Regions from separate parts of the Micromonospora violae genome, predicted to be linked through region 2. Evidence: riboswitches for the same ligand, from Rfam matches in the RefSeq annotation. Region 2 holds a riboswitch; the other holds the start of a gene.
What was found. A riboswitch is a leader RNA that binds a small molecule or an ion and turns the genes downstream of it on or off. The one in region 2 is predicted to bind S-adenosylmethionine.

Region 1: it holds a riboswitch for S-adenosylmethionine, as region 2 does, so the genes downstream of both, EV382_RS02820 (ABC transporter substrate-binding protein) here and EV382_RS23075 (aminotransferase class V-fold PLP-dependent enzyme) in region 2, are expected to answer to the same signal.

What each region holds. Positions count from the first base shown of each region.
Region 1 is NZ_SHKK01000001.1:619,786-634,524, reverse strand. Features, by position in the region: gene EV382_RS02825 (amino acid transporter) at 1-837, shown strand, start outside; SAM riboswitch class IV at 912-1,023, shown strand; gene EV382_RS02820 (ABC transporter substrate-binding protein) at 1,294-2,193, shown strand; gene EV382_RS02815 (amino acid ABC transporter permease) at 2,233-3,006, shown strand; gene EV382_RS02810 (amino acid ABC transporter ATP-binding protein) at 3,012-3,749, shown strand; gene EV382_RS02805 (fatty acid desaturase family protein) at 3,763-4,719, opposite strand; gene EV382_RS02800 (pyridoxal-phosphate dependent enzyme) at 4,748-5,671, opposite strand; gene EV382_RS02795 (non-ribosomal peptide synthetase/MFS transporter) at 5,700-12,956, opposite strand; gene EV382_RS02790 (Na+/H+ antiporter) at 13,230-14,739, opposite strand, start outside.
Region 2 is NZ_SHKK01000001.1:5,139,636-5,154,374, reverse strand. Features, by position in the region: gene EV382_RS23095 (FAD-binding oxidoreductase) at 1-659, opposite strand, end outside; gene EV382_RS23090 (DUF4031 domain-containing protein) at 728-1,012, shown strand; gene EV382_RS23085 (HD domain-containing protein) at 984-1,640, opposite strand; gene EV382_RS23080 (FUSC family protein) at 1,745-2,980, shown strand; gene EV382_RS23075 (aminotransferase class V-fold PLP-dependent enzyme) at 3,006-4,274, opposite strand; SAM riboswitch class IV at 4,321-4,441, opposite strand; gene EV382_RS23070 (PrsW family intramembrane metalloprotease) at 4,465-5,955, shown strand; gene EV382_RS32880 (hypothetical protein) at 5,967-6,134, opposite strand; gene EV382_RS23065 (GroES family chaperonin) at 6,228-6,566, opposite strand; gene EV382_RS23060 (AI-2E family transporter) at 6,675-8,036, shown strand; gene EV382_RS23055 (ATP-dependent DNA helicase) at 8,044-10,248, opposite strand; gene EV382_RS23050 (DUF402 domain-containing protein) at 10,350-10,856, shown strand; gene EV382_RS23045 (PPK2 family polyphosphate kinase) at 10,910-11,851, shown strand; gene EV382_RS23040 (DUF47 domain-containing protein) at 11,991-12,617, shown strand; gene EV382_RS23035 (inorganic phosphate transporter) at 12,622-13,629, shown strand; gene EV382_RS23030 (Gfo/Idh/MocA family protein) at 13,687-14,655, opposite strand.

The sequences.
Region 1 (14,739 bases), 4.5 Mb from region 2:
CCAGCCTGGGCGCGAGCCGTCCGGCCGCTGGTGCTGGTCTTCACCGCCGTGGCCTTCCTGATCACTGTCGTCTTCGAGGCCAGCGTGGACGCGCAGGGCGGTGCGTACGCCACCGGGGTCCTGGTGTTGATCACCTCGGCTGCGACGGCGGTGACGCTCGCGGCGCTGCGGCAGCGGCAGCGCGGTCGCACCATCGCGTTCGGAGTCATCGCGGTGATCTTCGTGTACACCACTGTGGCGAACGTGGTGGAGCGCCCCAGTGGCGTCAAGATCGCGGGGTGTTTCATCGGCGGGATCATCCTGGTGTCGGTGCTGTCCCGGCTGATGCGGGCCTACGAACTGCGCGTCGACCACGTCGAGCTGGACCCGGCCGCGACCCGGATGATCGACGAACGCGCCGGACGACGGATCCGTCTCATCGCCCACGAACCCGATGGGCGCGACGAGGCGGAGTACCGCGCCAAGCTGGCGCAGACGATGGCGGACAACGACTTCCCCGACGACAGCGACGTCATCTTCGTCGAGGTCGAGGTCACCGACCCGTCCGACTTCGAGACCGAGCTGCTGGTCCGTGGCAGCGTGGCCGACGGCCGCTTCCCGGTGCTCAGCCTGGCCAGCTCCTCGGTGCCCACCGCGCTCGCCGCCCTGCTCCTGGAGATCCGCGACCGCAGCCGACGACGCCCCCACATCTACTTCGAGTGGTCCGAGGGCGGCCCGGCTCGCAACGTGCTGCGCTACCTGGCGTTCGGAGACGGCGCCATCGCCTCGGTGACCCGGGAGATCCTGCGCCGCCAGGAGCCCGACCCGCACCGTCGACCGCACGTGCACGCCGGCTGACCTGCGAACGCGCACGGTGAGCGTGGTCATATCGACTGGACGGCCCGCCCGTTCCTGCTGCTAGCCTCGGCGCAGGTCATGAGTGCCAGCGCGAAGCCCCGGCTCGCTGGCCGGCAACCCTCCTCCGCGGTGGGGTGCCCCGGGTGAAGACCAGGCACCGACACGACGTCGGTGCAAGCGTGGCCTGGCACCCAGGTCAGCACAGACCCGGGAGAACCATGCGCATCCTCAGCACCGCCCCACCGACCGCCATCGCGGACGTCCGCACCGGTCGACCCTCGCCCACTCTGACCCGGCGACGGCACGTGGACCTGATGCGAATGTGCAGCGCCGCCTGTCGCGGCAGCACGCGCTAGCTCACCCCCTCCCGAGCTCCTTTCCACCGGTACGCCCACTGGGCGCCCCGTCGGTTGCGCACGTCCGTGCGCGCCGAGACACCACCCTTCGGAGACACCCGTGCGATTCCTTCCTGCCCTGACCCGCGCCGCCGCCCTGGGCACGGCCACGATCCTGGCCGCCGTCACCCTCACCGCCTGCGGCGACGACAGTTCGTCCGACGCCACCGCCAACCCGTACGGTCTGGCCCAGCCGGGCGTGCTGCGCGCCGGCACGCTGACCGACGCCCCGCCGAACGTGTACCTCAAGGACGGAAAGTTCACCGGCTTCGACAACGACCTGCTGACCGCCGTGGCCGGCAAGCTCGGGCTCCGGGTCGAGTTCGTCGGCACCGACTTCTCCGCGCTGCTCAGCCAGGTCAACAACCGCAAGTTCGACGTCGGCAGCTCCTCGATCACCATCACCGAGGCCCGCAAGAAGACCGTCGACTTCGGCAACGGCTACGACTTCGGCTACTTCGGCCTGGACGTCCCCGCCGGCTCACCGATCACCAGCTTCGACCAGCTCACCGGCAAGCGGGTCGTGGTGGTGCAGGGCACGGTCCAGGACGACTACGCCACCGGCAAGCAGCTCAACCCGGTGCGGGTACCCGACTACAACGGCGCGATCAACCAGCTCAAGGCGGGCACCGCCGACGCCTGGATCGCCCCGGCGGAGATCGGCGAGAAGTCGGCCACCGACAGCAACGGCAAGATCACCGTGGCGGCCAAGCAGCTCAGCCCGGCACCGACCGCGTACGCCGTGGCCAAGGGCAGCGACAAGCTGCGCGAGGCGCTGAACCGGGCCCTCGACGAGGTCATCGCCGACGGCACCTGGACCCGGTTGCAGCAGCAGTACTACCCGGGCCGGCCGATCCCGGCGGACTTCACGCCGGGCAGCGGCACGGTGAAGGTTTCGGCCGCGTCGACCACGCCTACCGGGCCGACCACGCCGTCGGCGTCCGCGTCGGCCGCGTCCTGAGCCGGTGACGAGCGAGCGGGGCGGCAGGAGGAGCAACCGATGGATCCGTTGAGCACCCTGTGGGAGACCTTCTTCGACGCCGACGCGATGCGCGAGGCGCTGCCCGAGATGCTGACCGTCGGGCTGCCCAACACGCTGATCCTGGCGGTCTCCGCCGCCCTGCTCGGCTCGGTGCTGGGCCTGCTGCTGGCCGTCGCCGGCATCTCCCGCAGCCGCTGGTTGCGCTGGCCGGCGCGGGTCTACACCGACGTGTTCCGGGGGCTGCCGGCCGCGGCGACGATCCTGCTGATCGGCGTCGGGCTGGCGCCGCTGGGCATGCAGGTGTGGGGGCCGGACCCCTACCCGTTGGGCATCCTGGCGCTGTCGCTCATCGCCGCCGCGTACATCGGGGAGATCTTCCGCTCGGGCATCCAGTCGGTGGAGGCCGCCCAGTTGGAGGGCGCGCGGGCGCTCGGCTTCTCCTGGGCGGACGCGATGCGGCTGGTGATCATCCCGCAGGGCATCCGGCGGGTGCTGCCGGCCTGGGTGAACCAGCTCATCGCGTTGATCAAGGACTCCAGCCTGGTCTACTTCCTCGGCCTGGTGGCCAGCCAGCGGGAGCTGTTCCGGATCGGGCAGGACTACGCGGCCACCACCGGCAACGAGTCGGCGCTGCTGCTGGCGGGGCTCTGCTATCTGGCGTTGACAGTCCCGCTGACGCACATCGTGAACTGGATCGACCGGCGGCTGCGCCACGGACGACCGGCCACCGCGCCGGACGACGAGGCCGACGAGCTGCTGCTGCCCGCCGCCACCCAGGGAGACCGGCGATGACCGCCATCGAAACGACCACCTCGGTGAGCCTCGACGTCCGCGACGTACACCTCGCCTTCGGACCCAACCGGGTGCTGCGCGGCGTCGACCTCGCGGTGCCGCGCGGCGCGACGGCCTGCGTCATCGGCCCGTCCGGGTCGGGCAAGTCCACCCTGCTGCGCACCATCAACCGGCTGATCGAACCGGACCGGGGCGACGTGCTGCTGGACGGGCGCAGCGTGCTGGGCGACGACCCGGACGCGCTGCGGCAGCGGGTGGGCATGGTGTTCCAGCAGTTCAACCTCTTCCCGCACATGAGCGTCCTGCGCAACGTGACGCTGGCGCTGCGCCGGTTGCGCAAGCTCGGTGCCGACGAGGCGGACGCGGTCGCCCGCGCCCAGTTGGACCTGGTGGGGCTGGCCGGCAAGGCGAACTCCCGACCGGCGCAGCTCTCCGGTGGTCAGCAGCAGCGGGTGGCGATCGCCCGCGCGCTGGCGCTGCGGCCCGAGGTGATGCTCTTCGACGAGGCGACCTCGGCGCTCGACCCGGAGCTGGTCAAGGGCGTCCTCGGGGTGATGGCCGACCTGTCCGCCGCCGGGATGACCATGGTGGTGGTGACCCACGAGATGGGCTTCGCCCGGCAGGTCGCCGACACCGTCGCCTTCATGGACCGGGGCGTGGTGCTGGAAGCCGGGCCGCCCGAGGCGATCTTCGAACGGGCCGAGCATCCGCGGCTGCGCCGGTTCCTCGACCAGGTGCTCTGACTGCGGGCGTCCGTCAGGCCCGGGCCCGGGGACGTACCGCCTCCCAGAGCAGGCGGTAGAACTCGGCGTAGCTGCGTTGCACATGCTGACCGTACCGGCGGGTCTCCTCGTGCCGCGACGGCAGCTGGTTGATCGGCACGCTCATCGCCGCGTGGTGCTCGATGTGCAGGTTGTTGCCGTTGGTGAACCACGTGCTCAGCCAACTGCCCCGGATCGACCGGGTGTTGCGCAGCACGTCGGTCGTGTCGGTCTCGCACAGCAGGTGCTCGGGCAGTTCCACGAGGAAGTGCAACGGCACCGCCACCAGCAGCGGCAGCACCCACAGCCGCAGCGGGTACGCGCCGTGCCCGGTCAACGCCAGGCCGACGGCGGCCAGCACCGCGACACCCAGCAGCAGGTGCTCGGTGACGATCCGCCGCCGCATGGCGGGGGCGATCTCGCCGTGGGCGTAGCGCCAGCGGCCGGCGGCGGCGCGCAGGATCTCCAGACCGACAGCACCGAGTCGGGGGTAGTCGAACAGGCCGCGGACGAGCACCCCGATGGTCAACGGCCGGCGGGTGTCGAAGCCGAAGAACTCGGTGTCCTGCGGGGTGCCCAGGTAACGGTGGTGCTGAAGGTGCCGCACCCGGTAGTGCGAGTAGACCACCAGCAGCGGCATGCCCAGTGGCACACCGACCAGCCGGTGCGGCAACGAACGGCGGAACGCGGAGTGGTGCAGGCACTGATGTTGCAACTCGACCGCGTGCGTGTACATGGCGGCGAGCAGCAGCACGCCGGCCACGATCGACAGCGGCTCGGAGCGCAGCGCCAGAACCGCACCGACCGCGGTCAGCACCGCAAGCAGGGCCAGCTTGCCGACGAAGATCCGCTCATCGGCGCGGCTGACCCGGGCGCGGCGGAAGAGCAGGGCGGGTCCACCGGTCGGTGTGGCCGGGGGGCGGGTCGCGGCGGGCGGGGCGGTGATCGTCATCCGAGGTCCTTAGCAGTGGGCAGGGCGCTCAGCGACCGCTGAGCAGCACGACGTGGGTGCCGGCGGAGAGCCCGCCCGGCGCTTCGGCGCGGGCCAGCAGCCCGGCGAGGGCGACCGCACCGGCAGTGGTGGGGTACGCGCCGTGACCGGCGAGCGACTCCCGAGCGCGCTGGAGCTGGTCGTCGTCGACCCCGTGCACCGCCCCGCCGGTGTCGGAGATCGCGGCCATCGCCTCCGGGCCCTGGAGGGCATGCCAGTTGACCAGGGGTTGGTTGTGGTCGGTGGTGGTCACCGCGTCCGGCGGCAACATCCGGTACGGGCCGGGCCAACTGGTGACCACCGGGTTGTTCCCGGCCGAGCAGACGCCCTGGAGCACTGTCGGCCAGCCCAGCTCACGGAGCCGCCGGTGCACGGCGATGACGGTGGTGCCGTTGCCGACAGGGATCCACAGCTGCGCCGGTGGTTCGTCGAGTGCCGCGCGCAGCGCCGCGACCACCACACCGTGCCCGGCGAGGACCGCGTTGACGTACGGGCCGTCCACGTTGCCGTCGACCGCCCCGGGCGCCTGGGCGAGTCGGCGTGACTCGTCGACGGCGTCCTCGTAGCTGCCCTCGACGAGGTGCACCCGGGCCCCGGCGGCGCGCATGAACTCGCCGCCGTCGCTCCACCCGGTGGGCAGCACGACGGTGCAGGTCATGCCGGCTGCCCGGCAGGCCATGGCCATCGCCCGGCCGTAGTTGCCGCAGGTGGCGACGACCACCTCGGTACGACCCTCGGCGACGGCTCGGGCCACCACCGCGCGTGCGGCCGGTTCCTTGTGGCTGCCGGACGCGTACCGGGTCTCGTCCTTGATCAGGATGTGGACGCCGGGCACCAGGCCGGTCGCCTCGATCAGTGGGGTTCCGAAGGCGTCGGTGGGCGCGTCGACAGGTGCCATGCTGACCGTGGACATGCTGCTCCTAGGTGAGGGGGTGGTGGGGTCAGGACCGGGCCGGGGCACCGGCGGCGAGCAGGGCGTCGGCCTGGCGTTGCAGGTCGTCCCGGTCGCCGATCTCGGCGGGGGGCAGGGCGTCGGGCAGGGCGTCCTCGATCAGCCGGAGGGTGGGGTTGCACCAGCCCCGGATCGCCCAGCCGAGCTGGAGCAGACCGCTGAGGACGACGAGCAGGGCCAGACCGCGACCCGGCCCGGTGCCGATGACCGCTCCGACGGTGGCGGCCAGCGCGCCGTCGGGCTCCAGCAGCGGCTGGACGTAGTGGTCGGCCAGCGGGCCGACCACCAGGTAACCCAGCGGCATGGTCAGCATCATCACGGTGATGAAGATCGACAGGACGCGACCCTGCAGGTCGAAGCCCACCTTCGTCTGAATCAGCGCGATCCAGTGCCCGTCGATCAGGGACTCGGCGAAGGTGAGGGCGAACATGCCGACCACCGCGAAGGCCGGGCTGGCGCCGATGCCCACCACGGCCATCGCGAGGCTGGCCACGCCCATGAACAGGATCATCCCGGTGGCTCGCCGCGCGGTGCCGCCCCAGAGACCCATGGTGAGGCTGCCGAGCAGACCCCCGACGCCGCCGGCGGACAGGGCCAGGCCGAGCGCCACCGGGGACTGCTCGATCAGCAGCATCGGGGTGATCACCGCGAAGCCGAGGGTGTAGAAGGCGTGGTCGATGACGAAGAACCGCAACGCGGCCCGCAGCCCGGGTCGGCGGGCGACGTAACGCCAGCCGTTGGCCACCTCGGTACGGAAGGCTTCCTCCCGGCGGCGGAAGAGGCGGTCCGGGAAACGGACCAGCAGCAGGGTGAGCGCGCCGACGCAGAACGTCGACACGTCGATCAGGATCACCCCTCGGATGCCGATGACACCGATCAGACCGGCGCCGAGCAACGGCGCGAAGACCAGGCCCACGCCCACGCCGAGTTGGCTGATCCCGTTGGCGTGCCCCAGGTAGCGCTTCGGCACGAGTTGGGCCACCGCCGCCAGGTACGCCGGGCGTTGGAACGCACCGGCCAACGAGGTGACCGACACGGCCAGGTAGATCTGCCACAGCCGCAGTCCGCCGCCGACGGTGACCAGCAGCACCAGCGCCACCATGGCCGCTGCCGCGACGGCGTCACTGACCAGCATCACCCGTCTCCGGTCCCAACGGTCCGCGACCGCGCCGGCGATCGGCCCCGCGAGGATGCCGGGCAGCATGCCGACCGCGCTGACCACCGCGAAGTCGGTGATCGCGCCGGTCTGCTGGTAGACCCAGATACTCAGCACCAGCGTGCTCAGCCCGCTGCCGATCATCGACACGAACTGGCCGAACGCGACCACCGCGAACCGCGACAGGCTGGGCGCCGGGCCACCCGGCTGCGCCACGACGGCCGGCGCGGGCCCGGGCGGTGGGGTGGGCGCGACGTCGGTCGTCGGCACCGCCCGCGAGGCGTGCCCCACCAACGCCTCGGCCAGACCCACGGCGTGGGTACGCACGAAGAAGTGCCCGGCCCGGGGCAGGACGGCCAGCTCGACCTGCTCGGCGACGTGCGTCCATTCCTGATGGCGCTCCTGGTACAGCTCGGTGACCCGGTCCCGCTCGCCGATCACGGCGAGCACTGGCGCACGCAGGCGGGGGTGGTCCGGGTTCCGGTAGGCGGCGGTGTAGTACTCCTCGGCGTCGCGGGCGTCGTGCCGGACGTTGCGCAGCACGAACGCCTCGTCGGCCGGGTCGGCCACGTCGGTGAAACCGCCCCGGGCCCGCAGGTACGACAGGTACTCCCGATTCGAGGTGAACCGGTCGGTCGGCACGAGCCGGTAGAACCAGTCGAAGAGCCGGCCGGGCAGCCGGGCCGTGGGGAAGCTCGCGCCCAACCCGACGCCACGCAGATCCACTCCCTCCGCCTCGGCCCGGTGGGCGATCTGGAGAGTGACCGCGGTGCCGAGGCAGTGCCCGTAGAGGACCACCGGGCCGGCGATGTCGCGCAGCTCAGCGAGCACCCGTTCGGCCACCTCGGCACCGGGCTGCGTCGCCTCGTCCGGTCGGCTGCGGTCATGTCCGGGCAACTCCACGGCGTACAGGGCCCAGCCACTGGGCAACGCGTCAGCGAGCGGCTGGTAGGAGATGGCACTGCCCCCGGAGTACGGCACCGCGACGATGGTCATCCCGCCGCTGGCCGGGTCGGCGTCGCTCGCTGTGAGCCGGTGCAGCAGACCCTCGCCCCGGTCCGCGCCGGCGGCCCGTTCGTCGAGCAGAGCGGCGATGGCGCGGACGGTGGGGTGCTGGTACAACTCCACCAGCGCCAGCCCGCTGTCGATTCGGCGGACCAGCCGCAGCGCGGCGAACGAGTCGCCGCCGAGGGCGAAGAAGCTGTCGTCGATGCCGACCGTCACGCGACCCAGCTCGGCGCACCAGACGTCGGCGATCCGGCGTTCGGTGTCGGTGCCCGGCGGCGTTCCCGTGGCGGCGGCGTCGACCTCCGGTGGCGCGGGCAGTGCCCGCCTGTCGAGTTTGCCGTTCGGCGTCAGCGGCAGGGAGGGCAGGGTCAGCAGCCGGGCCGGCACCATGTGCGCCGGCAGGGTCGCGGCCGCCGCGTCGCGTACCGCCCGTTCGTCGAGGGTGACGCCGGGTCGGGGCACCAGGTAGGCGACCAGCCGGGCCAGCCCGTGCTGCCCCTCGTGGACCGCCGCCGCACAGGCCAGCACGTCGGGCAGGGCTGCGATGGTCGCCTCGATCTCGCCCAACTCCACCCGGTAACCGTTGACCTTCACCTGGTCGTCGAGCCGACCGAGGAAGTCCACGGTGCCGTCGGGGCGGAACCGCGCGCCGTCGCCGGTGCGGTACATCCGCGCCGACGGCACGTACGGGTCGGTGACGAAACGCTCGGCGGTCAGCTCAGGCCGGTCGTGGTATCCGACCGCCACCCCCACCCCGCCCAGGTACAACTCACCGACGACACCCACCGGCACCGGTTGGCGGTGCGCGTCCAGCACGTAGACGCGGTTGTTGGGGAACGGTCGGCCGATCGGCAGTGGGGCGTCGTCGGGCAGCGTGTCGACATCCCCGTCGAAGAAGACGTTGTCGACGCTGACCTCGGTGACCCCGTAGGCGTTGACCACCCGACCGCCCGGCCCGACCAGGTCGCGGGCCTGCCGGTACTCCCGCACATGCCACTTCTCGCCGCCGCCGATGAGCAGGCGGACGAAGTCCAACCGCTCCCCCGCCTGTGCCACGTACGCGAGCAGGGTGCGCAGCACCGCCGGAACGAGCTCGGTGCACTCGACCCGCTCGGCACGCATCAGCGCGTACAGGGCGGCGGGGTCGAGCAGGGTCTCGCGGGGCACCACCACCAGTCGACCGCCGGTGCAGTGCGCCCGCAAGGTCTCCCCGACGAACATGTCGAACGAGAAACTCGCCGCCTGCTGGTAGGTCCAGCCGGGTTCGAGGTGGTAGGCCCGCTGCCACATGTCGGCGGCGTGCACCAGGTTGTGGTGGCTGACCACCACACCCTTGGCACGGCCGGTGGAACCGGAGGTGTAGATGACGTATGCCGGATCGGCCCCGGCGGTGACCACTGTGAGGTCGCCGTCGTCGGCGGCGGCGAGCCGGTCCGTGTCCCGGTCCAGGGCGACCACCCGCACCGACGCTCCGGCGGCCGGCGCGGTGGCCAGGTCCAGGCGGGTGACCAGGACTGCGGCCCGGCTGTCATCGATCATGTAGCGCAGCCGGTCGGCCGGGTACGCCGGGTCCAGCGGCACGTACGCGCCGCCGGCCTTGAGCACCGCCCACATGGCGACGAACAGCTCGATGCCCCGGTCCAGGCAGATCGCGACCCGGCTGCCGGGCAGCACACCGTCGGCGCGCAGCACCCGGGCCAACCGGTTGGCCCGTTGGTTCAGCTCGGCGTAGGTGATCGTCTCGTCCCGCCAGGTCAGCGCGGGCGCGTCCGGACGCTGCGCCACCCATCGTTCGAAGAGCTGGTGCAGTGCGGTGACGGCCGGCAGCGGCGCGGCGCTGTCGTTCCAGTCGTGCAGGATTCGGGCGGTCTCGGCGGGGCTCAGCATCGGCAGCCGGGTGACCGGGGTGTCCGGCGTCGTAACTGCTGCGGTCAGCAGGGTGAGCAGGTGATCCAGCAGTGCGTCGACTCGCTCCGCGTCGAACAGCTCGGTGGCGTAGTCGATGCTGAGCACCGGGCCGTCCACTGGAAAGTCCAGACCGACGGCGAGGTCCACCATGGTCGCGGCGGGTGCGACCTCGCCGGCGTACCGCAGGCCCCCGGCGCGGGGCACCGGCGTGTTGTGCACGGTGAGCATCACCCCGGTGAGCCGGTTGCGGTTCGCCGACGCCTGCCGACCGGTGGCCGTGATGATTTGGGGCAACGGCAGGTCCTGGTGATCCAGGTCGGTCAGGACTGCCGCGCGGACCCGTCCCAGCAGGTCGGTGAAGCTCGGTTCGCCGCTGACGTCGCCGCGCATCGGCAGGATGTTCAGCGCCGCACCGACGACCCGCTCCAGCTCCGGCCGGTTCCGGCCGGCCACCGGCGCCAGCACTGTCACGTCGGTGCGCCCGGTGTAGCGCGACAGCACTGTCTGCAGCCCGGCGAGCAGCACCATGAAAAGGCTGGCCTGGTGCGTTCGTCCGTGTGCGCGCAGCGCGTCGAGCAGGCTCGGGTCGACCTGCCGGGACACCCGCCCGGCCACGAACGACCGCGTGGCCGGGCGCGGCCGGTCGGCGGGGAGTTCCAGGTCGAGGTCCGCGTCGGCGAAGCGTTCGCGCCAGTAGTCGACAAGAGCCGGGTCGGCCGCGCTGGCGACGCGCAGCCGGGCCAGCGCGGCCAGCGCCGTCGGGTCGCCAGCGGGTTCGACCGGGGCGGTCACGGAATCGCCGGTACGCGCACTGTGGTGGGCGTACCGCTCGGCCAGCTCGTCGCCGAACAGACCTGCCGACCATCCGTCGAAGACCAGATGGTGCACCACGAGCAGCAGTTCGTCGGCCGACCCGTCCCGAATCAGCACGGCCCGCGCCAGCGGCCCGACGGCGAGGTCGAACGGTTGCCGTACCGCCCTGTCGCGGACCTCGGCGGCGTGCTGCGCCCGTCGCGTCACCTCGACGTCGCGCAGGTCCACCTCGGTCAGCGGCAGTCGCCCGGACCGCTCGACGCGCAGGTGCGGCTCGTCGCCGACGAGCAGGACGCGCGAGCGCAGTGCCGGATGCCGCCGCACCAGATCGTCGAGGCTCGCCGCGAGCAGGTCGGCGCGAGCCTCGTCCGGCAGCCGGTAGCGGATGCCCAGGGTATGCGCGGGCAGATCCACGCAGACCTGCTCGGCGATCCAGAAGTCCTGTTGCAGGCCGGCGAGGGGCAGCCGCACGGCACCGTCCGGCTCCACAGTGGGAGTCACGGCAGGCGGGTCCGTCGGGGCGGTGGCGGTCGCCAGGGTACGGATCAGCGCGGCGAGCCGGGTCGGTGTCGGCGCGGCGTAGAGCTGGGTGAGCGTCGGCTCGACTCCGTGGTCGCGGCGGACCACGCTGATCAGCCGGATGGCGTCGAGCGAGTCCACGCCCAGGGCGAACAGGTCGTCGTCCGGGCCGACCGCTGGCAGGCCGAGCACGTCGGTCCAGCGGGCGGCCAGGGCCGCCACCAGCGGGTCGGTGTCGGTGCCCGTGGCAGCCGTCGGCCCAGCCGGGGCGGGCAGCGGCAGACGGGCCAGCGCCGCGCGGTCCACCTTGCCCTGCGCGGTGAGCGGAAACGCACGGTGTCCGAGGACCGCCGCCGGCACCAGGTGGGCGGGCAGGTCGACACCGAGCCTTCGGCGTACGTCGGCCGGGTCGAGGGTGGTGCTGGCCGTGCTCAGCAGGTGCGCCACCAGCCGCGGCTGCCCGCTGCCCTGGTCGACCAGCACCACCGCGTCGGTGACCTCGGGCAACCGACGCAACGCCGCCTCGATTTCGCCCAGCTCGATTCGAAACCCGCGGATCTTCACCTGGTCGTCCAGCCGACCCAGGTAGGTCAACTGGCCGTCGGACAGTTCCCGCACCCGGTCACCGGTGGCGTACGTGACCCGCCCGTCGGCATCGAGCGGGAAACGCTCGGCGGTCAGTTCCGCACGGCGCAGATAGCCGGTGGCCACGCCCGGTCCGCCGATGCGCAGCTCACCGGGCTCACCGGGGGCCACCGGACGGCCGTCCTCGCCGAGCACACGGAGACTCACCCCGGGCAGCGGACGGCCGATCGGGACCGGCCCGGCACCGGACCACCCGGTCAGGTCGGCGCAGGTGGCGACGACAGTGGCCTCGGTCGGTCCGTACGTGTTGAGCAGCCGGACCTGGGCCCCCACCCGGGCCTGCCAGCGACTGACCGCGCCGGCCTGTGCCGCCTCTCCGCCGATGATGACCAGCCGAACGCTTGCCGGCAGCGTGGCGTCACCGCTGTCGATAGCGGCGACCACCTCGTGCCAGTACGCGGTGGGCAGGTCCAGCACGGTGATCTGGTGCCGGGCGCAGTGCTCAAGGAACCGGCGGGGGCTGCTGATCGCGTCCTCGTCCCGGATGACCACTGTCGCGCCCGCGCACAGCGGCGGGAAGATCTCCTCGATGCTGGCGTCGAAGCTGAGCGAGGCGAACTGGAGCACCCGGTCGTCGGGGCCCAGGTCGTAGCACTCACCGGCCGCCCGGCAGAAGTGCTGCAGGGCCCGCCGGGGCACGCTGACCCCCTTGGGCCGGCCGGTCGAACCGGAGGTGAAGATGACGTACGCCGGGTCCTCGGGGTCGGACGCCACACTGGCGGGCGCTCTTCCGGGCGAGACGGTCACCTCCCGGTCGAGGCTCAGCAGTGGGGTACCGGCCGGCAGCTCCGCCGCACCGTGACCGGTGAGCACCAACGTGGGCCGGGCGTCGGCGACCATCAGCGCCAGCCGGTTCGACGGATAGGCGGGATCCAGCGGCAGGTAACCGGCCCCGGCGCGGATCGCGGCCAGCATCGCCACGATGGCGTCACGCCCCCGGGGCAGGCAGACGCCGACCAGTGCGCCCCGGCCGACCCCGTGCCCGTGCAACACCGTGGCCAACGCGTCGATCCGCCGGAGAAGGTCGGCGTAGCCGATCGCACCGGCGTCGTCGCACAGCGCCGGCCGGTCGGGGGACCGACGGGCGTGCTGTTCGATCTGGTCGAGCACTCCGGCGGGCGGGTACGCCGAGACCGCGTACTGGGCGACGACGCTTCGGCCCGGTTCGGGCGACCTGACGGTGGGGATGACGGACACGGATCTCTCCTCGACCTTCGACCCGTCCAGCGGACGGCGCCGACACCGTACGAAGATCAACCCACCGTCCGGGCCACCGGAGGGCGAACATCTGGTCATCATTGAGATCAACTGCGGCCGACCGCAGCGGCCCAGGTCAGATCGGTTCGAGCGGGAACCGTAAGCCGCTGACCTGCGGCTGGCCCGGCGCCCTCGACGCCGCTGACCGACGTACGCCGTTCACCCGCCGTTCGCCCCGAACGTTGGGGTCCGACGGGGGTTGCCGGCACCCGGTCACTCGTTGGGCCCGCGCCCCAGCAGCCGGATCTCCTCGTTGTCCAGCGCGGATTGGAGCTCCTGGAGCACCAGGTCGTCGATCTCCCGGTTGTCACGCAGGCGGGTGACCTCACGGCGCTTGTGGGCGAGGACGCGAAGGCGGAGCTGCCGCTCCAGGCGGCGTTCCTCGGCGGTGTCCCCACCGCACTCCTCAAGGTCCACCAGGTGCCGCTGGTACTCGGCCTGCAACCGACGGACCGACTCCTGCTCGGCACCGACCTCGGCGGCGATCTCAGGGAGGGCGGCCAGGCCCGCCTCGGTCGCCCGCCGACGGGCAAGCCGGGTCTCGTCCACGCGTTCCGGGTCACCGCGCAGCCCGGCCCAGCGCACCACCAACGGCAGGGTGGTGCCCTGGAGCAGCATGATCAGCACGATCACCAGGGCGGTGACGAAGATGATCAGGTCGCGTTCGACAACCGGTCGACCGTCGACCGTCATCGTCGGGACGGCCAGGGCGGCGGCGAGCGACACGGCACCGCGGAAACCGGACCAGCCCGCGACGGTCCCCACCCGCCAGTTCGACGGCCCCTGGTTCGGGTCCGTGATGCGGCGTCGTCGCAGCCGTGCGATCTGCGCGGTCAGGTAGACGAAGAACATCCGGGTGCCGATCACGACCGCTGTCACCACCAGCACGATCAGCAGAGCCCGCCCGGTCGAGGTGCTGGTGATGCCCCGTACCGCGCGGGGAATCTGCGTGCCGAGCAGGACGAACAATCCACCGTTGATCAGGAAGGTGGACAGGTCCCAGAACGCGAACGCCAACACCCGGGACCGGGCGCGGATCACCCGTGGGCCGGCGTAGGACAGCACCAGGCCGGCGACCACCACCGCCAGCACACCGCTAGCGTGCACCGAGTCGGCGAGCAGGAAGGCGCCGAACGGTGTCAGCACGCTGAGCGCGCCCTCGCGCAGCGGATCGTCGAGCCGCTTGCGGACCAGCACCACGATGGCCCCCACCAGCAGACCAGCGACCACACCACCGAGGCTGGCGCCGACGAACTCCTCGCTGATGCCCAGCACGCCCGGCTCGGCGCTGTGGCTGAGCAGAGCCACGGTCACCGCGAAGATCACCAGCGCGGTGCCGTCGTTGACCAGGCTCTCCGCGTGCAGGGTGGTGAGGAGCTTGCGGGGCAGCCGCTTGGCCAACCCGGTGACCGCTGCGGCGTCGGTGGGCGCGAGGACCGCGCCGAGCACCCAGGCGGCGGCGGGGTTCACCCCGAACGCCTGCGCGGCGAACGACACCGTGACCATGGTGAGCACCACCAACACCACGGCGAGCAGCCCGATCACCGGCAGGTTGGCCCGGATCTCCCGCAGGCTGATGGCGAGGCTCTCCCGGTACAGGATCGCCGGCAGGAAGATCAGCAGGACCAGGTCCGGTTCCAGGATGACCTCGGACAGCGGCGGCGTGAGCCCGAGCAGCACGCCGAACGCGATGAGCAGGACCGGCGGGGCCACCCGGTACCGA
Region 2 (14,739 bases):
TCGGCCGGGGCGGGCCGCAGCGCCACGGTCACCTCGGTGATCACGCCGAGGGTGCCCTCTGAACCGACGAACAGCCGGGTCAGGTCGTAGCCGGCCACCCCCTTGGCCGTACGCCGCCCGGTGCGCAGCACCTCGCCGGAGGCGAGCACCACCTCCAGGCCGAGCACGTACTCGGTGGTCACGCCGTACTTCACACAGCACATGCCGCCGGCGTTGGTGGCCACGTTGCCGCCGATCGTCGACGACTCCCACGAGCCGGGATCCGGCGGGTACCAGAGGCCCTGCTTCGCCACTGCACCGGCCAGCGCCGCGTTGACCACCCCGGGCTGGACCACCGCGATCCGGCTCACCGGGTCGATCTCCCGGATCTCGGTCATCGCGACGGTGCTGAGCACCACCGCGCCGTCCACCGCGTTCGCCGCGCCCGCCAGCCCGGTCCGCGCGCCCTGCGGCACCACCGGTACGCCGTGCCGCGCTGCGGCCTGGACCACGGCGACCACCTGCGCGGTGGTGCGTGGCCGAGTCACCACCAGCGGGGTGCCGGCGGCGCACAGGTCGGCCTCGTCCCGCTGGTGCAGGTGCAGCAGGTCCGGGTCGGTGAGCACGGCGTCGTCACCGAGCGCGGCGCGCAGGTCGTCGAGGAGCGCGGTGGGGGCCATGCAGCCGAGGCTAGGTCGCCGGCCCGCGATCATCAACATGATCGACTGGACGGGATAACTTGGGCAGCATGCTCTACCTGGACCGGCCTGCCTGGCCGTGGCGTGGTCGGCTCTGGTCGCACCTGGTCAGTGACGTCTCGTACGCCGAGCTGCACGCCTTCGCCGAGGCGCTGGGCGCGCCCCGGCGCGGTTTCGACCGGGACCACTACGACATTCCGGCCGACCGGTTCGCGGCGGCGGTGTGGCTCGGCGCCCAGGTGGTGCCGAGCCGGGAGCTGGTCCGGTTGCTCCGCGACGCCGGCCTGCGTCGCCCGAAGCACCTGGTTAGCCCCCGTTCGCCGGCTCCCCGGTGAGGGCAACCAGCTCGCGGCGCACGTTGTCACGGGCGGGCTGCTCCCAGCGGCTCGCCAGCGGGGGCAGCCGGAACAGCGCGGGCAGTGCCAGCAGGCCGGTCAACACAGCGGCCCGTCCGGCCCGGAACGCCGGCTCCGGCACATGGGCGTACTCCTGGCGGATCGCCGTCGCGTAGCGCTGGTAGCGGGCCGGCGGCGCGGCCAGTACGGCCAGGTCGGCGTCGCAGAGCAGCGCGCCGTCCCGGTCGTCCGGTGCCACCGTGTGCCCGGCGGTGAGCAGCACCAGCCGGCGTACCTCGGTCACCGTGGGCATCGGCACCCCGAGCCCGGTGAGTACGCTCTCGGCCAGCGCGGCGCTGTCCCGTTCGTTGGCGTCGCCAGCGGCCCGGGGGTCGTAGACCGCGTCGTGGAACCAGGCCGCGAGCCGGACCACGTCGGCCCGCGCGACCAGGTCGGCGTGCTGGTCGACCAGATCGAGCACCGCCGTCAGGTGGGCCAGCGTGTGATAGTGCCGGTGCGGCTCGCGCCACCGGGCGAGCAGACGCTCCCCGGCCCGGGTGGTGTCCGAATCAGGTCCCGCGCCGGCATCCCGGGCCGTTGCCCGCCACCGGTCCAGCAGATCAACCACCGCCCGAGTCTGCCGCATCCGCCCACGGCGCGGCAGGGGAGGATTCAGCCGGCCCACCATGGGTAGTCGCGCCCATGGCCGTGGCCCGGGACAAGCGACCTCCGATGGTGCGACGTACCGCGCTGCGCGACGGGCTGGTGGACATCGATGGCGCGCGGATCGCCGAGGCCACCGAAGAGTTGCGCCATCGCAGCCGAGCCACCCTGCACGACCGGCTGCACCGGGTCCGGATGGCCGGCGGACTCGCCGTGCAGGCGGGGCTGGCTGCTGGTATCGCGTACCTGATCTCGCACAAGGTGCTCGGCAACCCGCAACCGGTCTTCGCACCGATCTCCGCGGTCGGCACCCTGGCCGCGTCGGTCGGCCAGCGGTTCCGCCGGACCGTGGAGTTGATCGCCGGGGTCGGGATCGGGGTGGCGATCGGTGACTTCCTGATCTACCTGCTCGGCACCGGGGCGTGGCAGCTCGGGCTGGTGGTCACGGTGGCGATCCTGCTAACGATCTTCGCCGGGGCGAGCGTGGCGATCGTCATCCAGGCGGCCGCCACGGCGGTGCTGATCGTCACGCTGAGCCCCTCCACCCAGAATCTGGAGATCCCCCGGTTCGTGGACGCGTTCCTCGGCGGTGGGGTCGCGTTGCTGGTCACGGCGGTGCTGCTGCCGCTGAACCCACTGCGAGTGATCAACCGGGCGGCCCGGCCCGCGCTGGACCTGCTGGCCACCCAGCTCGATGTCACCGCCGACGGGTTGCGCAGCCGGGACCGGGCCGGCATCCAGCGGGCACTGGACCGGCTGCGCAACAACAAGGAGGAGCTGGCCACGCTGTCCGAGGCGATCGAGGGCGCGAAGGAGACGGCGACCCTCTCCCCGGCCCGCTGGCACCGGCGCAGCGAGCTGATCCACTACGCGGAGGCGGCCGACCCGATCGACCGGGCGATGCGCAACACCGGCACGCTGATCCGTCGTTCCGTCACGTTGATCGAGGACGAGGAGCCGGTGCCCGACCCGATGCCGGACGCGATCAACCACCTCGCCGAGTCGGTCCGGCTGCTCAAGCACGAGTTCGCCGCCGGCGAGGAGCCGGAGAAGGCCCGGGAGCGGTCGCTGCGGGCGGTCAGCGAGGCCGGCCGGGCGTACGGCGCCGGGGTCGGCTTCTCCGGCAGTGTGGTGGTCGCCCAGATCCGGACGACCGCGAGTGACCTGCTGGTCGCCTCCGGGATCGAGCAGGAGGAGGCGAACCGGTGCATCCGCTCCGCCTTCGGGGAGCAGGAGCGCCCGGTCGGTGAGCCCGTCGAACCCACCGAACCACCGAAACCACCCACCGCCCCACCGATCGGCTGAGCGCGGGCCACCGCCGCCCCCGGCCTCAGCCCAGTTCGGCCAGCGCCGCGAGCAGCCGGTCCACCTGGGCTGCCGTGCTGCCCAGCCCGATGCTGGCGCGGAGCGCGGTGGGAGGCAGGTCCCGCCGGCCGGTACGCGCCGCCGCCTCGGTGAGTAGACGCCGGGCCAGCGGATGGGCACAGAACAGCCCGTCCCGTACGCCGATGCGGTGCTCGGCGGCGAGCCGCGCCGCCACCTCGCTGGAGTCCCATCCGGCGACCACGAAGGAGACGATCCCGACCCGTGGCGCGTCCGGGCCGAAGGTGCGCAGCTCGACCACGTGCGGCAGGGCGGCGATGCCGGTCCGCAACCGGGCCAGCAGGGCCTGCTCGTGGGCGGCCAGCGCCTCCCGGTCGGCGTCATCGAGCGCCGTGCAGACCGCCGCCAGCGCGACCGCGCCGAGCAGGTTCGGAGTGCCGCCCTCGTGCCGGGCCGGGCCGGTCGTCCAGGTCACGTCGTGGGTGGCCGGCCCGACGTGGCTGGTGGCCCCACCGCCGGCCAGGTACGGCGGGGCGGCGTCCAGCCAGTCCGACCGGCCGATCAGCACGCCCGCGCCGAACGGGGCGTACAGCTTGTGGCCGGACACGGCCAGGTAGTCGACGTCGAGCGTGTGCAGGTCGACCGGGGCGTGCGGGGCGAGTTGCGCGGCGTCCAGGGCGATCCGGGCACCGTGCCGGTGGGCCACCTGGGCCAGTTCGGCGACCGGCCACAGTTCACCGGTGACGTTGCTCGCTCCGGTCACCGCGACCAGCACCGGCAGTGCCGGACTGCTGCCCCGGCGCAGCTCGGTGAGGGCGGCGGCGAGATCGCGTACCGCCCCTTCGGGGTCGGTGGGCACCGGCAGGCGCACCGACCCGCGCGGCCAGGGCAGCAGGTTGGCGTGGTGCTCACCGGCGAAGGTGACCACCGTCGTGCCGGCCGGCACGGCCCGGGCCAGCAGGTTGAGCGCGTCCGTGGTGTTCCGGGTGAAGATCACGTGATCGTCGGCGCGCGCGCCGAAGAAGTCACCGATCGTCTGCCGGGCCTGCTCGTACGCGAGGGTGCAGCGCCGCGACAGCGCTCCCGCGCCACGGTGCACGCTGGCGTACCAGGGCAGCAGCTCGGCCACCGCGTCGGCGGCGGCCCGCGCGCACGGCGCGCTGGCCGCGTAGTCCAGGTTGATCTCACCGGGTACGCCGAGGACGTCGAGCGGCGCGGCCGGCGTCGACGGCACGGTGGGCAGGGTGGGCAGCGGGCGGACGAGAGTGACGGACACGCCGGAACCTCCGGGGTCAGGGACCCCGGGTGCGACATCGGGACGGGGTCCGCGCTTGCCCAGCACACCGATCGGGCTGGGCCCGGTCATCACCCGGGGCACCCCACCGCGAACTCGACGAGGGTTGCCGGCCAGCAAGCCGGGGCTTGACGCTGGCGCTCGTGACCTGCCGGCAGCATAGCGGCTACCGATGCGACCGAACCAGCCGGCAGTGGATGGCTACGCTGACCGCATGGCCGACACCCCGCCCGGTTCACCGCTGCCGCCGTCGCCGGCCGCCCCGCCTGCGCCCGCCGCCCCGCACATGGGCGAGACGCCCCGGATGCCGCTGCGCCGACTGGGCTGGCGACGGTTCCTGGTGCTGGCCGGGGTGGTGCTGCTCATCGCGGCGTGCGCGGTGTTCATGGTCTTCACGCTCGGCCAGTCGCTCGGTGCGCAGGCCCTGCTGATCGGGGTGGTCGCCGCCATCCTGCCGGTGCCGGTGCTGGTCGCCTGCTTCCTCTGGCTGGACCGGTACGAGCCCGAGCCGCTGAAGTATCTGATCTTCTGCTTCGCCTGGGGTGCGTTCGTCTCCACCGCCGCCTCGCTGACGGTGAACGACTTCGCGGCCAACCGGTTCGACGACTGGGGCCTGCCGTCGGCGCTCACCGGGGTGCTGGTGGCGCCGTTCATCGAAGAGCTGACCAAGGCGCTGGGCCCGATCCTGCTGTTGGTCTTCCGCCGCCGCGAGTGGTCCGGGATCACCGACGGTCTGGTCTACTGCGGGCTCGCCGCGGTTGGTTTCGCGATGGTGGAGAACATCCTCTACCTGGGCGGGTTGGGGTACGCGTCGGGCGCCGACCGCTACGGCCCGGCCACCGGCATCCAACAGGTCATCGCGATCTTCATCCTGCGGATCCTGCTGTTCGGGTTCGCCCATCCCCTTTTCACCTCGATGACCGGTGTGGGGTTGGGTATCGCCTCCCGGACGGCCGACCGGCGCATCCGGGTGCTCGCCCCGATCGCCGGCCTGCTGCTGGCGATGATGCTGCACGGCACGTGGAACCTGCTGCCCACGCTGACCCAGGCCACCGGCGAGGCCATGATCATGCTGTACGGCTTCCTGGGCCTCATGGTGCCGGTCTTCTTCGGCACCGTGGGGCTGGCGCTGTGGCTGCGGGCCTGGGAGGGGCGGCTCACCGAGCGGGCCCTGCCCGACTACGTGCGCGCCGGCTGGCTCAGCCCGCCCGAGGTGGCCGCCCTGAGCAGCCTCGGGCGGCGGCACGCGGCCCGCAGTTGGGCGCGGCGGGTGGCCGGCGACGCCGGGGTGCGGGCGATGCGGGGTTACCAGGCCGCCGCCACCCGGCTGGCCCTGCTGCGCGACGGGACGCTGCGCGGCCTGGACCGCAAGCCCGCCGACCAGGAGCGGACCGCCCGTGAGGAGCGGGAGCTGCTGGACGCGATCAGCGCGTACCGGTCGTTCTTCGTCGGTCGGGACCCGCAGGCCCCGGCGGGGGTCTGGGACGGCAGCCGCTACCACCTGCGTTTCCCGGACGGTACCCAGCGCCCGGTGGACGCGCCGGACGAGCCGGTGGTGCCGATCCCGGTGGTGCTGGCTCCCGCACCGGCTCCGGTGGGGTACGCCCCGCCCGGCTGGGCGGGTCCGCGATCCGCGCCGCCCTGGCCACCGGCGCGCCCCTGACCGCGCCCGGCTCAGGTCATCAGCGAGGTGAGGAAGTCACCGAACCCCTGGAACATCGCCATCAGCCCGGCCCCGATCCCCCGGAACACCTGCGCGGCGCCGTCCGGCCGGAAGGCCATGAAGTAGATCAGGAACGCGACACTGCCCCAGGTCAACAGCTTCTTCACGAATACCGGCATTGTCCCTCCCCAGGGCCACGGTCGCCGGATGGCTTCCCGCCGTGCGGCCGGGCAAACGGTGCGCGACGGGGCCCGGTGGCCGGGGGAGGCGGGTCAGAGGTAGAGGCCGGTCGAGTCGTTCTCGATCCGCTCGGCGGCCACGGCGTGCACGTCGCGCTCCCGCAGCAGCACGTACCCGCGGCCGTGCAGCTCGACCTCGGAGCGGTCGTCCGGGTCGAAGAGGACCCGGTCGCCGGAGACGATGGCGCGGACGTTCGGCCCCACCCCGACCGCGGTGGCCCAGGCGAGGCGCTTGCCGACCGCGGCGGTCGCCGGAATGACGATGCCAGCGGTGGAGCGGCGTTCGCCCTCGCTGCCCTCCATCCGCACCAGCACGCGGTCGTGCAGTAGGCGGATCGGCAGGCCGGCGTCGATGTCGTTGTCGGCGGTCACGCCGCAGACGCTACCGTGTGGCCGACGGTGGCCTGCCAGTGGTTACGCCGAAGGTGGTCGGGGCATTGGGTGGCTGAACCGCCCTACGGTGTGCGGAACGGACGTACACTGTCCGACCGGTCGCCGTGGGCGGGCCGGTTTTTCTGCCAGGAGGTGCGCTTGAGCCGCTTCGAGCAGGTACGCGAGCGGCTTCGCCGCGTCTACCAGTCACGACGGGCCGCGGTGCGCGCCGACCCGGGCGCATCGGGTGACGCGCTGAACGACGTGTCGGAGGCGGCCCGGGTGGCGTCGCCGGCGGTGCCGGGTCCGACCGCGCCGCCCAGCGCCTCGGTCTACGGCGCGGAACCTCCGACGGATCTGCACAGCTCCACCTCCAGTCGGGACGACGCCGACGTTCCGCACGGGCTGCGGATCGCCGCCGCGTGGTGTTGGCGACTGATCGTGATCGGCGTGGTCGCCTGGGCACTCCTGCGGATCGTCGGCACGGTCAAGATCGTGATCATTCCGCTGGCCATCGCGCTGCTGCTCTCCGCGTTGCTCGCCCCGGCGGTGGGCTGGCTGCTGCGGGCCCGGTTCCCCCGGTCGTTGGCGACGGCGGTGGTGCTGGTCGGTGGTCTGGCCGCGGTGATCGGCACGCTGACGCTGGTGGTCAACGAGTTCATCCGCGGCGTACCGGAGCTGAGCGAGAAGTCGTCGGAGGGTGTCCGGCAGATCCAGAACTGGCTGAAGACGGGTCCGCTGCACCTCTCCGACACCCAACTCGACCGCTACATCGACGAGGCGCAGCTCTGGATCAACAACAACACCTCGAAATTCACCAGCGGCGCGCTGAACACCGCCGCGACGCTGGCCGAGGTGCTGACCGGAACGCTGCTGGTCCTGTTCGCGACGTTCTTCTTCCTGCGCGACGGCAACAAGATCTGGCGTTTCCTGGTCCGGCTGCTGCCGGTGGCCGCCCGGTGGAAGGTCGACGACGCGGGCCGCGCCTCCTGGCAGACGCTTGTCGCCTACGTCCGCGCGACCGTGCTGGTCGCCTTCATCGACGCGGTCGGCATCGGCATCTTCCTGGTCATCTTCGACATCCCGTTCGCCTTCCCGCTGGCCGCGTTGGTCTTCCTCGGCGCGTTCATCCCGATCGTCGGTGCGGCGCTCTCCGGCGGCGTGGCGGTGCTGGTGGCCCTCGTCGACAGCGGCCCGGTCACCGCCTTGATCATCCTGGGCGCGGTGATCGGCGTCCAGCAGATCGAGGGGCACGTGCTCCAGCCGCTGATCATGGGACGGGCGGTCGCTCTCCACCCGCTCGCGGTGATCATCGGGATCGCCGCCGGTGTCGTGCTCGCCGGCATCACCGGCGCGCTGGTCTCCGTGCCGCTCATCGCGGTGCTGAACACCGCGGTCCGCAGGCTCGCCGCCCGACGGGTCCCGGACACCCCGCCCGACGCCGTGGTCGTCGCCTCCCAGGCACCGTAGGGCCTGCTCAGGACTTGGCCAGGCGTTCCAGGGCGCCCCGGGCCACCTCGGGACGGGTCGTGTACCAGAACGGTGGCAGCGACCGGCGCAGGAACGGCCCGTAGCCTCGGGCCGTCTCCAACCGGGAGTCGAGCACCGCGACCACGCCCTTGTCGCCGGTCGCCCGGATCAGCCGGCCCACGCCCTGCGCCAGCCGGACCGCCGCGATGGGCACGCTGACCGCCGCGAAGCCAGAGCCACCGCCCGCGTCCACGGCCGCCGCCCGGGCCGCCGCCAGCGGTTCGTCCGGGCGGGGGAAGGGCAGCCGGTCGATGACGACGAGCTGGCAGGAGTCGCCCGGCACATCCACCCCCTGCCAGAGCGACATCACCCCGAACAGGCAGCTGGCGCGCTCCTCACGGAAGCGACGCACCAGCAGCGGCAGCGCCTCCTCGCCCTGGAGCAGCACCGGCAGGTCGGTCCGCGCGCGCACCAGCTCCGCCGCCTGCTGCGCGGCCCGCCGGGAGGAGAAGAGCCCGAGGGTACGACCACCGAGCGCCTCGACCAGCCCGAGCAGCTCCTCCCCGGCCGCCTCGGGCAGCCCGGAGACGCTGGGACGGGGAAGGTGCGCGGCGACGTACAGGATGCCCTGCCGGGCGTAGTCGAACGGTGAACCGACGTCGAGTGACCGCCACCCGGGGCCCTCGGTGGCCGGCACGACGGCGTTCAGGGTGACGTCGCCCGCGAGGCGACGGGCCGGCGTCTCGGCGGCCGGCCGACCCGGGCCGGTGCGGGCGGCCAGCGCGGCCGCGGCGGGGGTCGGCGGGGCGGGCGGTGGCGCGTCCAGCCCGAGGGCGCGGGCGACCGTGTCGAACCGGCCGCCCAGCGCCAGGGTCGCCGAGGTGGCGACGACGGTGCGTTCGTCGTACAGGTGGGTGGCGAGGGTGCCCGCCACCGACAGCGGCGCGACCACCAGCGCCCGACGGCTGCCACTGTCGTTCTTCTCCACCCAGGCCACGTCGTGGTCGGCCTCCTCCAGCAACCGCTGCGCGGTGGTGGACAGCTCGTCCAGGGCGGCCTTGGCCTGCTGCTTGCGGACCGGGTCGGGGTCGTCGGACTTGACCTCACCGATCGCGTCCAGGGCGGTGCGGGTCGCCGCGTCGAGCAGCGTGCACGCCTCCCGCAGCGGCGTCGGCAACCCCGCGGTCAGCCGCCCGGCCGGGGCTTCGGCCAGGCCGACCGCGAGGGCGTCGCCGGCGGCGGTGAGCGCCTCGGCCGTCTCCGGTCGCAGCAACGTACGGGCCCGTCGGGCGGTCCGGTCGACCAACTCGGGCACCAGCTCCGCCTGCGCCGCCGAGGAGACCCGGTCGGCCAGCTCGTGCGCCTCGTCGACGATGAGCAGCTTGTGCGGTGGCACGATGTGCCGGTCGGCGAGCATGTCGACAGCGAGCAGGCTGTGGTTGGTCACCACGATGTCGGCCTCCCGGGCGCGGGCCCGGGACGCCTCCGCGAAGCACTCCTGCCCGAACGGGCAACGGGTCGCGCCGACGCACTCGCGGGCCGGCATCGACACCAACCGCCAGGCCTGGTCGTCGACGCCCGGGTCGAGTTCGTCCCGGTCGCCGGTGGCGGTCTTCTCGGCCCAGTCCCGCAGCCGCTCGATCTGCTTGCCCAACCGGCCCGCCTCACCGAGCCACTTCGTCCCGCCACCGGGACGCGCCGCGGGGGCGTCGAAGAGGGTGTCCTCCGGCTCCTCCTCGGTGGAGTTGTCCAGTCGGGCGAGGCACAGGTAGTGGTGGCGGCCCTTGAGCACGGCGAAGGTGGGCCGACGGCCGAGCACCGGCTCGACCGCGTCGGCGAGCCGGGGCAGGTCGTGGTCGACAAGCTGGGACTGCAACGCCAGGGTGGCGGTGGAGACCACCACCGGGCCGTCCACGGTGAGCGCCGGAGCGAGGTACGCCAGCGACTTGCCGGTGCCGGTGCCGGCCTGCACGAGCAGATGCTCACCGCCGGCCACGCACTCCTCGATCGCGGTGGTCATCTGCAACTGGCCGGGACGCTCCGCGCCGCCGGGCACCGCGCCGACCGCCGCCGCCAGCAGCTCGGTGCCACTGGGCCGGGCACCCCGCCGCCGGCCCTTCGCACGGGCCGACGGGGTGGCGGAACCGGTGGCGGTGCGGGGCGGAGTCACCGTGCGACGGTACCCGGCGCCGCCGACACCGGCCGCGCCCATCCGCCGCGTGGCGTGCGGTCGACCGGGCCGGGCGTACGGCCGACGCCGCCCGGTTACGGCCGCGCTACGACGCGTGGGCAGTATCGGTTAGGGTGCGAATCATGCCGAGCGACGTGGTCCGCGTGATCTACCGCAAGTACGACGGCAGCGCCCACCGCGACTACCCGGCACGCCGGCTCACTGAGGATGATCTCGGCATCTGGCTCGGCGTGCCCGAGGGCACCGAGTCGGTCTACCACGGCCGGCCCTCGGTGGAGAAGATCCCGTTCGTGCTGCTGGTGCCGCATCGCGCCTGGTGGACGGCCATGTTCAACCCCCCGCCCCGGACCAGCGAGGTCTACTGCGACATCACCACCCCGGCCCGCTGGGAGTCCGACGACACCGTCCACCTGATCGACCTTGATCTGGACGTGGTCCGGCGTCGAGCCACCGGCCTGGTGGAGTTGCTCGACGAGGACGAGTTCGCCGAGCACCGGGCCCGGTTCGGCTACCCGGACGACGTGGTGGCCGAGGCCGAGGCTGCGGCCCAACGGCTGCTCGGGGCCCTGGGCGACGGCACCGAGCCGTTCGCCACCGCGTACCGCAAGTGGTTGGCCCTGGTGGTCTGACGCCGCGCGGCGCTCGGCGGGCGCAGCGGCGGTGGTTGGGCGATGATCCGTGCATGAGCGCACCCCAGCAAGGGCGGATCGTGGCACCGGACGGCGGCTCCGTGCGGGAGGTGCTGCGGGTCAGCGCGCCGGTGGACCTCGGCGCGATCGACCCGCGTTCCACGCCCGGCCTGCCGGCGTCGGTGGGCCGCGGCGAGCACCGCAAGACCTGGGCGCGGGAGCAGGTGGAGCTGGTCGACGAGGAGTTGGGCCGGCAGCAGGAGATGCTCTTCGCGATGGCCAGGACCGGGTCGCGGCGGCCGGTGCAGCGGGTGCTGGTGGTGCTCCAGGCCATGGACTGCGGCGGCAAGGACGGCACGATCAAGCGGGTGGCCGGCGCGATGAACCCGCTCGGCCTGCACATCCGCTCGTTCGGGCCGCCGACCAGCGAGGAGCTGCGGCACGACTTCCTCTGGCGGATTCGCCGGGAGCTGCCGCCGCCCGGGTACGTGGGGATGTTCAACCGTTCGCACTACGAGGACGTGCTGATCGCCCGGATCGGCGCGCTGGTGCCGGAGGCGACCTGGCGAGCCCGCTATGACGAGATCAACTCGTTCGAGCGGGAGCTGACCGAGGACGGGGTGACAGTGGTCAAGGTGATGCTGCACATCTCGTACGCCGAGCAGGGCGAGCGCCTGTTGGGCCGGCTCGACGACCCGCGCAAGCACTGGAAGTACGACCCCTCCGACCTCGACTCCCGGGGGCACTGGGACGACTACCAGGCCGCGTACGCGGAGGCTCTGAGCCGATGTGGCACGGACGCCGCGCCCTGGTTCGTGGTGCCGGCGGACCGCAAGTGGTACCGGGACTGGGCAGTGGCCCACCTGTTGCGTGAGACGTTCGACACGCTCGATCTGGGGTATCCGGCTGCCGATTTCGACGTGGCGCGGGAGCGTGAGCGGCTGCTGGCTGGGGGCGCGGGTGCGGGTGGGGCGGTCGAGATGAACGGCAGGTGAACGAGCGGTGAATGGTGCCTGGCCAGGGGTGGGCCGGCGAATTCCCGGTTCGGCCGTTTTCTAGCATTCACCGAGCGGGCACCCGTAAGGCACCCGCCGGGCACCGCCACCCTTCCACCAACGCGACGAGGTCTGTGCTGTGAAGTTTTCCTTCCGCCCCACCGAGGGCGCCTTCTACGAGCTCTTCACCAGGGCCGCGCAGAACCTGGTCCGGGGTACCGCGCTGCTCAACGAGCTGGCCCTGCCGGGCGTGGACGTGCAGTCCGTCAGCGAGCGGTTGACCGAGGTCGAGCACGACAGCGACCAGATCACCCATGAGCTGTACAAGAAGATCAACTCGACCTTCATCACCCCGTTCGACCGGGAGGACATCTACCGGCTCGGCTCGCTGCTGGACGACGTGATGGACCATCTGGAGGCGGTCGGCGACCTGCTCTACCTGTACGGGCTCACCGAGCTTCCGGCGCTGCCCCGTGAGCTGCACGAGATGGTCAACGTGCTCGACCAGCAGGCCAAGCTGACCGCCGAGGCGATGCCCCGGCTGAAGTCGATGAAGGATCTCGACGACTACTGGATCGAGTGCAACCGGCTGGAGAACGAGGGCGACCGGATCAACCGGCAGCTGCTCGTCCGCCTCTTCTCCGGTGAGTACGACGCGTTGACGGTCCTGAAGATGAAGGAGGTCGCTGACGAGCTGGAGGCCGCCTGCGACGCCTTCGAGCACGTGGCCAACACCGTCGAGACCATCGCCGTCAAGGAGTCCTGAGCCGGTGTCCCCTGAACTCATCGCCGTGCTGGCGGTGATCGCGGTGGCCCTGGCGTTCGACTACACCAACGGCTTCCACGACGCCGCCAACGCGATCGCCACCAGCGTCTCCACCCGGGCGCTGACCCCCCGGATCGCGCTCGGGCTCGCCGCGGTCGGCAACTTCGTCGGCGCCCACTTCGGCGCCGGTGTGGCCAAGACCGTCGGCGACGGCCTGGTCACCCTGCCCACCGGCATCAGCAGCCTGGGGGTGGTCTTCGCCGGGGTGCTCGGCGCGATCGCCTGGAACCTGATCACCTGGTACTTCGGCCTGCCCTCGTCGTCCTCCCACGCCCTGTTCGGCGGGCTGGTCGGCGCGACCCTGCTGTCCACCGGCGGAATCGTGCAGTGGGTCAACATCGGCGAGAAGGTCATCCTGCCGATGGTGCTCTCGCCGATCGTCGGCCTCACCCTCGGCTACCTGCTGATGCTGGCCATCCTGTGGCTGTTCCGGAAGGGGCAGCCGGGCAAGCTCAACCGGGGCTTCCGCTGGGCGCAGACCGCCTCGGCGGCAGCCATGTCGGTCGGCCACGGCATGCAGGACGCCGCCAAGACCATGGGCATCGTGGTGCTGGCGCTCTACACCGGTGGTTTCCAGGAGAGCAAGACGCACATCCCCGGGTGGGTGTTCTGGACCTCGGCGACGATGCTGGCCCTCGGCACGTACGCCGGTGGTTGGCGGATCATCCGGACCCTGGGCCGCAAGATCATCGACCTGGGGCCGCCGGAGGGCTTCGCCGCCGAGACCGTCGCCAGCGCGGTGCTCTACTTCAACGCCCTGGTGCTGAAGGCGCCGATCTCCACCACCCACACCATCACCTCGGCGATCATGGGCGTGGGTGCCACCAAGCGGCTCTCCGCGGTTCGCTGGAACGTGGCCGGCAACATCGTGCTCGCCTGGATCATCACGTTCCCGGCAGCCGCACTTATCGCGTGCATCATGTACCTGCTGGTCCGGCCGCTCTTCGGCTGAGTCGCGCGAACGGGCCCCCGGTCACGGTCTCGCCGTGGCCGGGGGCCCGTCGTCTGTTCAGACGTAGCGCACGCCAATCTGCTCGCGGACCATGTCCAGCAGGGCCATCACCTCAAGGGTGGTGGCGTGCGACACCGCCGGGCTCTCGGTCAGCCCGGCGGCCAGGCAGCGCTGCACCTCGATCGCCTCGTACTGGTAGCCGTTGCCGGCCCCGTCGGCGACGAGGGTCTCCGGCTCCGCGCCGGCCCGGTGCAGGGTCACCGAACCCGGCCGGAAGAACGGCTCCGGCAGGTCGATCCGCCCGGTGGTGCCCGTTATCGAGGCGGTCTGCCCGCTCAACCCGACCATGCCGCAGCTCAGGGTGGCCAGGGCGCCGGTGTCGTAACCGAACAGGATGCCGGTGTTCTCGTCCGTGCCCTCCGGGCCGAGCTGTGCCCAGGACCGGATGTGCTGCGGCACCCCGAGCAGCAGGTGAGCCAGGCTGATCGGGTAGATCCCCAGGTCGAGCAGGGCACCCCCGCCCAGCGCCGCGTTGCGCATCCGGTGCTCCGGCGCGAACGGCCCGGCCACTCCGAAGTCGGCCCGGACGCCGGTCACCGCGCCGATCGCCCCGTCCGCGATCAGCTCAACCACCCGCAGGATCATCGGATTCAGCCGCATCCACATGGCCTCCATCAGGAAGACCCCGGCGGCGCGGGCGGTCTCCACCAACTCGGTGCTGGTGGCCAGGTCGAGGGTGAACGGCTTCTCCAACAGCACCGCCCGCCCGGCGGTGAGGCAGGTCATCGCCGCCTCGTAGTGCGCGGAATGCGGGGTCGCCACGTAGATCGCGTCCACCTCCGGGTCGGCGGCCAACTCCACCCAGGAGCCGTAGGCGCGCTTCGCGCCGTACGTGTCGGCGAAGCGCCGCGCGCTCTCCACGGCGCGGGAACCGACCGCGACCAGCTCGGCGTCCGGCACCAGCCGGAGATCTTCGGCGAAACGGCTGGCGATGTGGCCGGTGGCCAGGATGCCCCAACGAGTCATGCCGGAACGCTAGCCCAGCCAGGTGAACCGCCCGATGCCCGGCCTGCGGCGCAACCACATCCCGGCCCGGCGCGTGGGGCCTTG